DNA from 3 places in the Kitasatospora sp. NPDC056783 genome. Region 3 is predicted to be linked to each of the others. Evidence: riboswitches for the same ligand, from Rfam matches in the RefSeq annotation. Region 3 holds a riboswitch; each other region holds the start of a gene.

Region 1 (3,263 bases), on a different contig from region 3:
TCCGCCGGAATGACCGGCGGGGCCCGGTCGAAAGCGCTCTCACCGCAGGGGGGCCGGACACGTCCCCAAGGACACGCCTCGAAGAACACCCCTCGAAGGACGGGTCCCGAAGGACATGCCTCAAAGCAGCGGCGTGAGCCAACGGCGGAGGAGTTCGGTGTAGTGGTCGGGGGCGGTATTCCAGAGGGTGGCGTGGTCGGCGCCGGGAAAGGGCCGGAGGCTGACCACGTCGTGGCGGACGGCCGCCAGCTTCTCGGCGGTGCGGAAGGGCGCGATCCGGTCCTCGGGGCTGTGCAGCAGCAGCGTGGGGACGCGCAGGTCGGTGCCGTCGGCGAGGCGTCCGAAGTCGGCGAGGTCGACGCCGGTGCGTCCCTCGGCCGCGAGGGCGCCGAGTTCGGCGGCGACGCCCCCGAAGCCGGCCCGGGCGGCGTCCCGGCGGGCCGAGGCCGGGAGGTCGAGCACCGGGGAGTCGAGGACCAGGCCGCGGATGGCGTGCGACCAGGCCGAGCGGGCCGCCGTCTGGAGGACCGTGGTGGCCCCCAGGGACCAGCCGTAGAGGATCACCTTGCCCGCACCGCTGTCCAGCGCCAGCCGCACGGCCGACTCGATGTCGCGCCACTCGGTCTCGCCGAAGTGGCTCAGCCCGTCCGGGGAGGCGGGGGCACCGCGGTCGCCGCGGTAGGTGACGGACAGGACGGGCAGACCGAGCCGGTGGAGGACGGGCAGCACCGGGAGGGTCTGTCCGCGGTCGGCCTCGGGACCGTGCACCAGGATCACCCAGGTGCCGCGCTTGCCGTCGAGCCGCCAGGCGGGCAGGGCGCCGAGCTCGCCGTCGGCGGCGGTGTCGGTGAAGGCGAGGCCGAGTGCCTCGGTCGGGTCGCCGAGCAGGACCCGGGGCGTGAAGCGGACCTCCGTGCCGGGGGTGAGGGTGCCGCGGTCGGCGCGGACCAGCCGACGGGTGACGCCCTGTTCGTCGCTGTGCAGGATCTCCTCGACGACCGCGTGTCCGCCGTCCCCCCACTCGATCGCCCAGCGGCCGCGGCGCAGGCTCTCCGGGCCGCGGGTGAAGGTGATCCGGCCGGGGGCCAGGTTCCGGACCAGGACCGGGCCGGACTCCCGGAGGGCGGTCACCGGACGGACCATTCGCTCGGAGGCCCGACGACCGACCACCAGCACGGCTGCCCCGACCGCGGCGGCCGCCACGACGGCGGCGGTTCCCCAACGCATCTCGCTCCCCTGTTCTTCCGCTCTGCTCCGTCGCTCACGGATCTGTCGCTCGCGTGCCCACGGATCTGTCGCTCACGCACCGGACGGTGTTCGTGCCCCAGTTCACCGGCACACCGCCCACCCGGCCACCGGACTGAGCCGTTCGGGTCACGCGGGCGCGGCGACCGCACGGCCGACGGGTGCCGGGAGGAGGCCACCGGGACGACGGGTGCGGTGGCGGCGATCCCACAGGTCGTCAGCCGGGCCCGCGTGTGACCAACCCCTCTGTGACCTCGGTTGACTCCCGGTTCGGCCCCGTGATGGGATCCTGAGGCCAAACGGAGGCATGGAGAGGAAGCCGGTGGAAGTCCGGCGCGGTCCCGCCACTGTCACCGGGGAGCACGCTCGGAACATCGCCACGGCGGGCCGTCGAAGGCCGCTGGAAGGCTCCGGGGGTGCGTCCGACCCGGAAGCCAGGAGACTCTCGCCCCCGTCACGTCGATCCAGGGCGCGGACCCTGAGTGAGGACACGCACGCGATGCAGGCTGCCCCGCCCTGCCGGACCCCGAGCCGCCTTCCGCCGTGCGGCCGATGACCCCCGCGACGCCGCGGGCGTCCACCACGCGTCCGCTGACCCGCGCCGCCGCCTTCGCGCTCGGCGCCGCCGCGGGCTACGCCGCCGACGCCCGCTTCGGCGACCCGCGCCGGGGCCACCCGGTGGCCGCCTTCGGCACCGCCGCGACCCGGCTGGAGCGGCGGCTGTGGCGTGACGACCGGACCGCCGGAGCCGGGTACACGGCGCTGTGCGTGGGAGCCGTCGCGGCTGGCGCACTCGCCCTTGACCGCACGGTGGGCCGGCGCCCGCTGGGCCGGGCGGCGCTGGCGGCGGCCGCGACCTGGACGGTGCTCGGCGGCACCTCGCTGACCCGGGAGGCTCGCGCCATCGGCCGCTCGCTGGCCGCGGGCGACCTCACGGCCGCCCGGGAGCGGCTGCCCCACCTGTGCGGACGGGACCCGAGCGCGCTGGACGGACAGCAGATCGCGAGGGCCGTGGTCGAGTCGGTGGCCGAGAACACCGCCGACGCCGTGGTGAACGCGCTGACCTGGGGCGCCCTGGCCGGCACGCCCGGGCTGCTGGCCTTCCGCGCCGTGAACACCCTGGACGCCATGGTCGGCCACCGCTCGCCGCGCTACGCCCGCTTCGGCTGGGCCTCGGCCCGGCTGGACGACCTGGCGGGCTGGCCGGGCGCCCGGCTGACGGCACTGCTGACGGTGGCCGCCGCGCCCGAGCCCCGGACGGCCTGGCGGGTCTGGCGGCGGGACGGCTCGGCGCACCCCAGCCCGAACGCGGGCCAGGCGGAGGCGGCGTTCGCCGGCGCGGTGGGCGTCCGGCTGGGCGGGACCCTCCGGTACGGCGAGAGGGTGGAGCACCGGCCGGTCCTGGGCGAGGAGTTGCGGCCGGTGACGGTGGACGACATCGAGCGCGCCTGCGCGCTCTCCCGGCGGGTGGGCTCGCTGGCGCTGGGTACCACGGTCGCGGGGCACGTGCTGCTGCGCGCGCTCCTGGGGAAGAGGGGAAGGGCATGACGAACGCGCTGCTGGTCGCGGGGACGACCTCGGACGCGGGCAAGAGCGTGGTGACGGCCGGGATCTGCCGTTGGCTCGCCCGCCAGGGCGTGCGGGTCGCGCCGTTCAAGGCGCAGAACATGTCGCTCAACTCCTTCGTCACCGCCGACGGCGCGGAGATCGGCCGCGCCCAGGCGATGCAGGCGCAGGCCGCCCGGGTGGAACCGGAGGCGGCGATGAACCCGGTGCTGCTCAAGCCGGGCGCGGACGGCCGCAGCCAGGTCGTGCTGCTGGGCAGGCCGGTCGCCGAGGTGGGCGCGCTGGACTACCGCGAACGCAAGCCCGTCCTGCTGGAGCGCGCCCTGGAGTGCCTGGCCGACCTGCGCCGCCGCTTCGACGTGGTGGTCTGCGAGGGCGCGGGCTCGCCGGCCGAGATCAACCTGCGCGACCACGACATCGCCAACATGGGTCTGGCCACCGCCGCCGCCCTG
Region 2 (3,263 bases), on a different contig from region 3:
GCTCGTCCAACTGCGTCCACTCGGCGCCGGCGTCCTTCAGCGCCGCGAGCAGTTCCGCGTAGACCGGCAGCAGCCGGTCCAGCAGGGTGATCGGCTGGAAGTCGGCCGCCACCCCGGGGGCCGGCTTGGCCAGCAGCAGGTAGGTCACCGGGCCGACCAGCACCGGCCGGGCGGTGTGGCCGAGCGCGAGGGCCTCCGCGAACTCCGCGACCGCCTTGGCCGGGTTCGCGACGAACACCGTGTCCGGGCCCAACTCCGGCACCAGGTAGTGGTAGTTGGTGTCGAACCACTTGGTCATCTCCAGCGGGGCGACGTCCTGGTTGCCGCGCGCCATCGCGAAGTACCCGTCCAGCGGGTCGGCGTCGACCGCCTCCCGGTGCCGCGCGGGGATCGCGCCGACCGCCACGGTGGTGTCCAGCACGTGGTCGTAGAGCGAGAAGTCCCCGGTCGGCACCTCCGCCACCCCCGCCTCGGCGAGCTGCGCCCAGTTCGTCCGGCGCAGCTCGGCGGCGGCCGCCAGCAGCGCCCCGGCCGTGACCGCGCCCTTCCAGTACCCCTCGATCGCCTTCTTCAGTTCCCGGTCACGACCCTGCCGGGGGTAGCCGTACACGGTGGCCGTGGACGCCATGGCTGTGGACTGCGCTGTCAAGGGACTCTCCTTCGCGAGCCTGAATCCTCAAGTGCCCGGTGACGGCACGAGGACGCGAAGGGATGACGAACCCGGCGGCGGCCGTCACGAGAACGTACGGGCCTGATCCGCCTGGTATGGTCGCCGACCCGCCCACGAGGTCACCGGATGGCCGCGCGCGAACGGTCGCGCACGGGCAGTGGCAGGTCTTCGGACTCGCGGGCACGTCCACCCCGTGAAAGGCGGACACCTACTGGCCGTCGCTTCCCAGACCCGTCCCGGGTCCAGTGCGTATGACGGCGGTCGTTCCCACTCACCGCTGCGGGGCAGTCCCGGACTGGCCAGTCGAAAGGCGTCACCGGGTTCCCTCTTGCGACGCCCCGCCTGGCGGACGGGGCGAACCAGCTGCGCCGCCAGCCTAGGGGCAGAACGCCTCCTCCGGGGCGGAAATCTCGAAAGGCGTCCGCGTGGTGAGACGTCGCGGCCGCGAGCGGCTACCCGAGCGGCTGGTCGGCCTCGCCCTCCGGGTCCAGCTCCGGCACCGGGTGGGGCTTGCCCTCCGAGTCGACGGCCACGAAGACCAGCTGCGCCGTCGCGACCCTGGTGACGGGCCCGGCGAGGTTCCACCGCTCCGAGGTCACCACCACCGACACGTCCATCGACGTCCGCCCGGCGCGGCCGACCCGGGCGCGAACGGTGAGGAGGTCCCCCGCCTTGACGGGCGCCAGGAACGACATCTCCCGGACCGAGACGGTGACCGCGGGAACGCCGGCGTGCCGGCCCGCGGCGGCGGCGGCCGCGTCGTCGATCAGCTTCATCATCACGCCACCGTGCACCGTCCCGTAGAGGTTGGTGTCGTGGTCGCTCATGATGTGGGCGAGGGTGACCGCCGAGTCGGCCGGGGTGCGGGAGAGGACGGAGGGACTGGTCACAGCGACGGCCCGCCCGTCCTGGCGTCGCGGGAATCGTGGTCGGCGTTCCGCTGCACGGAACTCTCCTTCATGAGGTCGCGCGCCCCGGGCATGCGAAGGGGCGGGGAGCCGTCCGTATACGGCCCACCCGCACCGCCGGCCCGCCTCGGGGTCGTGGTGGGACCGCGGGCCACCACGGCACGCGGGCAGCGGCAGGTCTTCGGACTCGCGGGCACGCCCTCCCCGGTCCGGAACCAGGGGTGGACGCCTACCGGCCGTCGCGTCCCGGCTCCGTTGCCGGGCCCTGCGCACAGGACGGCGGTCGCTCCCGCTCACCGCTGCGGGGCGGTCCCGGACTGGCCAGTTGAAAGGCGTCACCGGGTTCCCTCGTGACAACGCCCCGCCTGGCGGGCGGGGCGAACCAGCTGCCCCGCCAGCTTACGTCCATCCGCGCAGCTCACGGCCACCGCCCACCTCTTCGGTCGGTCCACGCACGACCCCCGGGCCGGTACGCCGGGAAGAACGGCAGAATGTGCCGCATGCGGCACATCTACGTCATCGGCATCGGCGCGGGCGACCCCGACCACCTCACCCTGCAAGCGGTCAAGGCGCTCGGTCGCACCGATGTCTTCTTCATCCTCGACAAGAGCGAGGAACGACAGGACCTGATCCGGCTGCGCCGCCGGATGCTGGCCGACCACGGCCGGACGGGGCACCGCGTGGTCGAGGTGCCGGACGCGGAGCGGGACCGCACCACCCCCGCGTACGCGGCCGCCGTGGACGACTGGCGGGTGCGCCGCGCCGATCTGGTCGAGCGGCTGATCGCCGAGCACCTCGGCCCGGACGAGCGCGGCGCGTTCCTGGTCTGGGGCGATCCGGCCCTCTACGACAGCGTCATCGCGGTGGTGGAGGACGTGTCGACCCGCGGCGGGGCGCCGTTCGAGTACGAGGTGATCCCGGGCATCAGCAGCGTCTCCGCACTCGCCGCCCGGCACCGCACCACGCTGACCAGGGTCGGCCGCCCGGTGCAGATCACCACCGGGCGCCGCCTGGCCGAGGGGTTCCCCGAGGGGGTGGACGACGTGGTGGTGATGCTCGACGGCCGGGCCGCCTTCACCGAGATCGACCCCCGGGGGCTGGACATCCACTACGGCGCCTACCTCGGCACCCCCGACGAGGTGCTGGTCTCCGGGCCGCTCGCCGAGGCCGCCCCCCGGATCCGCGAGCTGCGCGAGCGGGCCCGCGAGCGCAAGGGCTGGATCATGGACACCTACCTGCTCCGGCGCTCGGAGGACTGACCGGGCGCGTCGCGCCGCGCCGGACGACGACGTCCGGCGCGACGACGGACCGGCGATCCTCCGCGCCCTGCGGGGGATATCCCCACCGTCCTCGCACCCGCTGCCCGGTTAGTCCGGTGGATCTTGAAAGGGAAGGCTGAAGGCATCCGGAAACTCCGGTTCCAAGGAGGATGTCTGATGTTCAGTCGGAACCCCGTTCGCCGTCGCGCGGCCCGCTTCGCGGCCGTCTCCGTGCTCGCCGCAGGACTCACCGCCGCGACGGTGGGCAGTGCCGGGGCGATCGTCAACGGGACGGACGCCGAGCGGCGCTACCCGTTCATGGCCTCGGTCCCGGTGTCGGCCCCGGGCCTGGACGACGGCGTCTGCGGCGCCTCGTTGATCGACCGCCAGTGGGTGCTGACGGCGGCCCACTGCGTCGACCCGAAC
Region 3 (3,263 bases):
GGGGACCTCTCCTTCATCGACAGCTCCACCGCGCACGACGCGCGGATGGTCGGGGACCGGACCCCGGGTGGGGGAGGTCCGGAAGTCGCCGGCGTGGGCATCGACCTGCCCGTCTCGCTGCTGCCGGTGCCGCCGCGTCGGCTGCGCGACCTGCTCGGGCGCAGGCTCTCCTCCAGGGCGGGAACGGGCGCGCTGCTGGCGGACTTCCTTCTCGGCCTGGACCGCCAGGCCGCCGGTCTGCACCCCGTCGAAGCGGCGCGTCTGGGTGCGGTCGCGGTCGACCTGGTGTCGGTGTGGATCGCCGGGGAGCTCGACGCCGAGCGCATGCTGCCCGAGGAGGCCCGGCGGCGGGCCCTGGTGGAGGGCATCCGGGCGTTCGTCCGCGGCAACCTGCACGACCCGGGGCTGACCCCGTCCGTGATCGCCGCCGCCCACCACATCTCCGTCAGCCATCTGCACCGCCTCTTCGCGCGCCGCTTCGAGGGGGAGAGCCTGGCGGGGTTCATCCGCGACCAGCGCCTGAGGAAGGCCCACCGCGAACTCGCCGACCCGCTCCTGCTGGCCCTGCCGGTCCACGCCATCGGGGCCCGCTGCGGCATCCCCAGCCCCTCCGGCTTCAGCCGCGCGTTCAAAGCCGCCTACGGCCTCTCCCCGCGCGAACACCGCTGCCGGGCCCGGTCCCTGACGGCTGGGTCCCACGCCACCGGCCGGTCCCTCGGTGAGTGAACGCCCTGCTGGACGGTCCGGCACGGGCGGCCCCGAGCGTCACGGGGCCGCCCTAGTCGGGGTAGCGGGCTCCGATGGCGCAACGCGTGCGCAGACCTCTGGACTTACTAGGACGTCCAACTATATGGTCGACGGCAGGTCCGCGGTGTCAGGGAAGCCGGTGTGAGTCCGGCACGGTCCCGCCACTGTGACCGGGGAGTTCGTCCTCGCAGATGACGGCCACTGGCAGCCAGCCGGGAAGGCCTGGGGGCGGGCGTGGATCCGGGAGTCAGGATACCGGCCGCGGGTGGTTCGTGTTTTCCACGAGGATGGAGACGACACGCATGACTCCGGGTTGCCCCCGCTTCTATGCCGTGCCGACGATCGCGGTGACCTCGCGTCACTGACGGTTCGTCAAGCACCGCCCACTACAACGGTGATGGCGGTGTGATCTCCATTCCTCCTCTCCCTGCGCGTGACGAGAGAAGGAACCGATGGTCCGAGAACTCACCCACTTCGTCGGCGGCAAGCACACCGCCGGAACGTCCGGTCGCTTCGGCGACGTCTTCGACCCCAACACCGGCCGGGTGCAGGCCCGGGTGCCGCTGGCCGACCGGGCCGAGGTCGAGGCGGTGATCGCCGACGCCGCTCAGGCGCAGCCCGAGTGGGCGGCCTGGAACCCGCAGAAGCGGGCCAGGGTGCTGCTGCGCTTCCTGCAACTGGTCGAGCAGGAGAAGGAGGACCTGGCCCGGCTGCTCTCCGCCGAGCACGGCAAGACCGTGGCCGACGCCCACGGGGACATCCAACGCGGCCTGGAGGTCGTGGAGTTCGCCGCGGGCATCCCGCACCTGCTGAAGGGCGAGTTCAGCGACAACGCCGGCACCGGCATCGACGTCTACTCGATGCGCCAGCCGCTCGGCGTGGTGGCCGGAATCACGCCGTTCAACTTCCCCGCGATGATCCCGCTCTGGAAGGCCGCACCCGCGCTGGCCTGCGGCAACGCGTTCATCCTCAAGCCGTCCGAGCGTGACCCCTCGGTGCCGCTGCGGCTCGCCGAACTGTTCCTGGAGGCCGGGTTGCCGCCGGGCGTGCTCAACGTGGTCAACGGCGGCAAGGAGGCCGTGGACACCCTGCTGGAGGATCCGCGGGTGGAGGCGCTCGGCTTCGTCGGCTCCACCCCGATCGCCCAGTACGTGTACGCGACGGCGGCCGCGCACGGCAAGCGGGCGCAGTGCTTCGGGGGCGCGAAGAACCACATGATCGTCATGCCGGACGCAGACCTCGACCAGGCCGCGGACGCGCTCGTCGGCGCGGGCTACGGTTCGGCCGGGGAGCGCTGCATGGCCATCTCGGTGGCCGTCCCGGTGGGGGAGGAGACCGCGGACGCCCTGGTGGCGAAGCTGGTCGAGCGGATCGCCGCGCTCAAGGTCGGGCGCTCGGACGACCCGGAGGCGGACTTCGGGCCGCTGGTCGGCGCCGACGCGCTGGCCAGGGTCCGGGACCACCTGGACCTCGGGGTCCGGGAGGGCGCCGAACTCGTGGTCGACGGGCGGGACTTCCGCCTGGAGGGGCACGAGGACGGCTTCTTCCTCGGGGCCTCGCTGTTCGACCGCGTGACGACGGACATGCGGATCTACCGTGAGGAGATCTTCGGTCCGGTGCTCACCGTGGTCCGCGCCGCCGACTACGAGGAGGCCCTGCGGCTGCCCAGCGAGCACGAGTACGGCAACGGCGTGGCCATCTACACCCGCGACGGGGACACCGCCCGGGACTTCGCCCGCCGGGTGAACACCGGCATGGTCGGGGTCAACGTGCCCATCCCGGTGCCGATCGCGTACCACACCTTCGGAGGCTGGAAGCGCTCCGCGTTCGGCGACCTCAACCAGCACGGGCCGGACTCGATCCGTTTCTACACCCGCACCCGTACCGTCACCTCGCGCTGGCCCTCCGGGGTCAAGGAGGGCGCGAGCTTCACCATGCCGACGATGGGATGAGCGCCGTGCACGACCTCACCGAGGACCAGCGCGCCATCGCGGAGACCACCCGGGCCTTCGCCCATGAGCACCTCGCGCCGCACGCCGTCGAGTGGGACCAGGCCAAGCACTTCCCGGTGGACGTGCTGCGCAAGGCCGCCGACCTCGGCCTGGCCGGGGTCTACGTGCGCGAGGAGTCCGGGGGCTCCGGACTCACCCGCGCCGACGGCGTGCTCGTGTTCGAGGCGCTGGCCACCGGCTGCCCGTCCATCGCCGCCTACCTCTCCATCCACAACATGGTCGCCTGGATGATCGACCGCTACGGCGACGACGCCCAGCGAGCCCGGTGGCTTCCGGGGCTCAGCGCGATGGGAACCCCGGCCGGCTACTGCCTCACCGAGCCGGGCGCGGGATCGGACGCCGCGGCGCTGTCCACCCGGGCTCGCCGGGACGGAGACCACTGGGTGCTGGACGGCGTCAAGCAGTTCATCTCGGGTGCGGGCGCCGCCCAGGTGTACGTGGTGATGGCCCGCACGGGTGGACCGGGGGCCGCAGGGGTCTCCGCCTTCGTCGTCGAACGCGACG

Evidence for each region. Region 3 has a riboswitch for cobalamin ahead of ACFRMQ_RS33050 (CoA-acylating methylmalonate-semialdehyde dehydrogenase). Riboswitches for the same ligand answer to the same signal wherever they lie in the genome.
Region 1: it holds a riboswitch for cobalamin, as region 3 does, so the genes downstream of both, ACFRMQ_RS17865 (cobalamin biosynthesis protein) here and ACFRMQ_RS33050 (CoA-acylating methylmalonate-semialdehyde dehydrogenase) in region 3, are expected to answer to the same signal.
Region 2: it holds a riboswitch for cobalamin, as region 3 does, so the genes downstream of both, ACFRMQ_RS37430 (acyl-CoA thioesterase) here and ACFRMQ_RS33050 (CoA-acylating methylmalonate-semialdehyde dehydrogenase) in region 3, are expected to answer to the same signal.

Annotation. Positions count from the first base shown of each region.
Region 1 is NZ_JBHUAF010000108.1:17,279-20,541, reverse strand. Features, by position in the region: gene ACFRMQ_RS17870 (alpha/beta hydrolase family protein) at 121-1,227, opposite strand; cobalamin riboswitch at 1,557-1,690, shown strand; gene ACFRMQ_RS17865 (cobalamin biosynthesis protein) at 1,798-2,793, shown strand; gene ACFRMQ_RS17860 (cobyric acid synthase) at 2,790-3,263, shown strand, end outside.
Region 2 is NZ_JBHUAF010000482.1:517-3,779, reverse strand. Features, by position in the region: gene metE (5-methyltetrahydropteroyltriglutamate--homocysteine S-methyltransferase) at 1-649, opposite strand, end outside; cobalamin riboswitch at 833-1,000, opposite strand; gene ACFRMQ_RS37430 (acyl-CoA thioesterase) at 1,123-1,560, opposite strand; cobalamin riboswitch at 1,754-1,927, opposite strand; gene cobF (precorrin-6A synthase (deacetylating)) at 2,079-2,837, shown strand; partial or broken gene ACFRMQ_RS37420 (S1 family peptidase) at 3,015-3,263, shown strand, end outside.
Region 3 is NZ_JBHUAF010000353.1:3,092-6,354, reverse strand. Features, by position in the region: gene ACFRMQ_RS33055 (AraC family transcriptional regulator) at 1-726, shown strand, start outside; cobalamin riboswitch at 835-1,026, shown strand; gene ACFRMQ_RS33050 (CoA-acylating methylmalonate-semialdehyde dehydrogenase) at 1,200-2,699, shown strand; gene ACFRMQ_RS33045 (acyl-CoA dehydrogenase family protein) at 2,696-3,263, shown strand, end outside.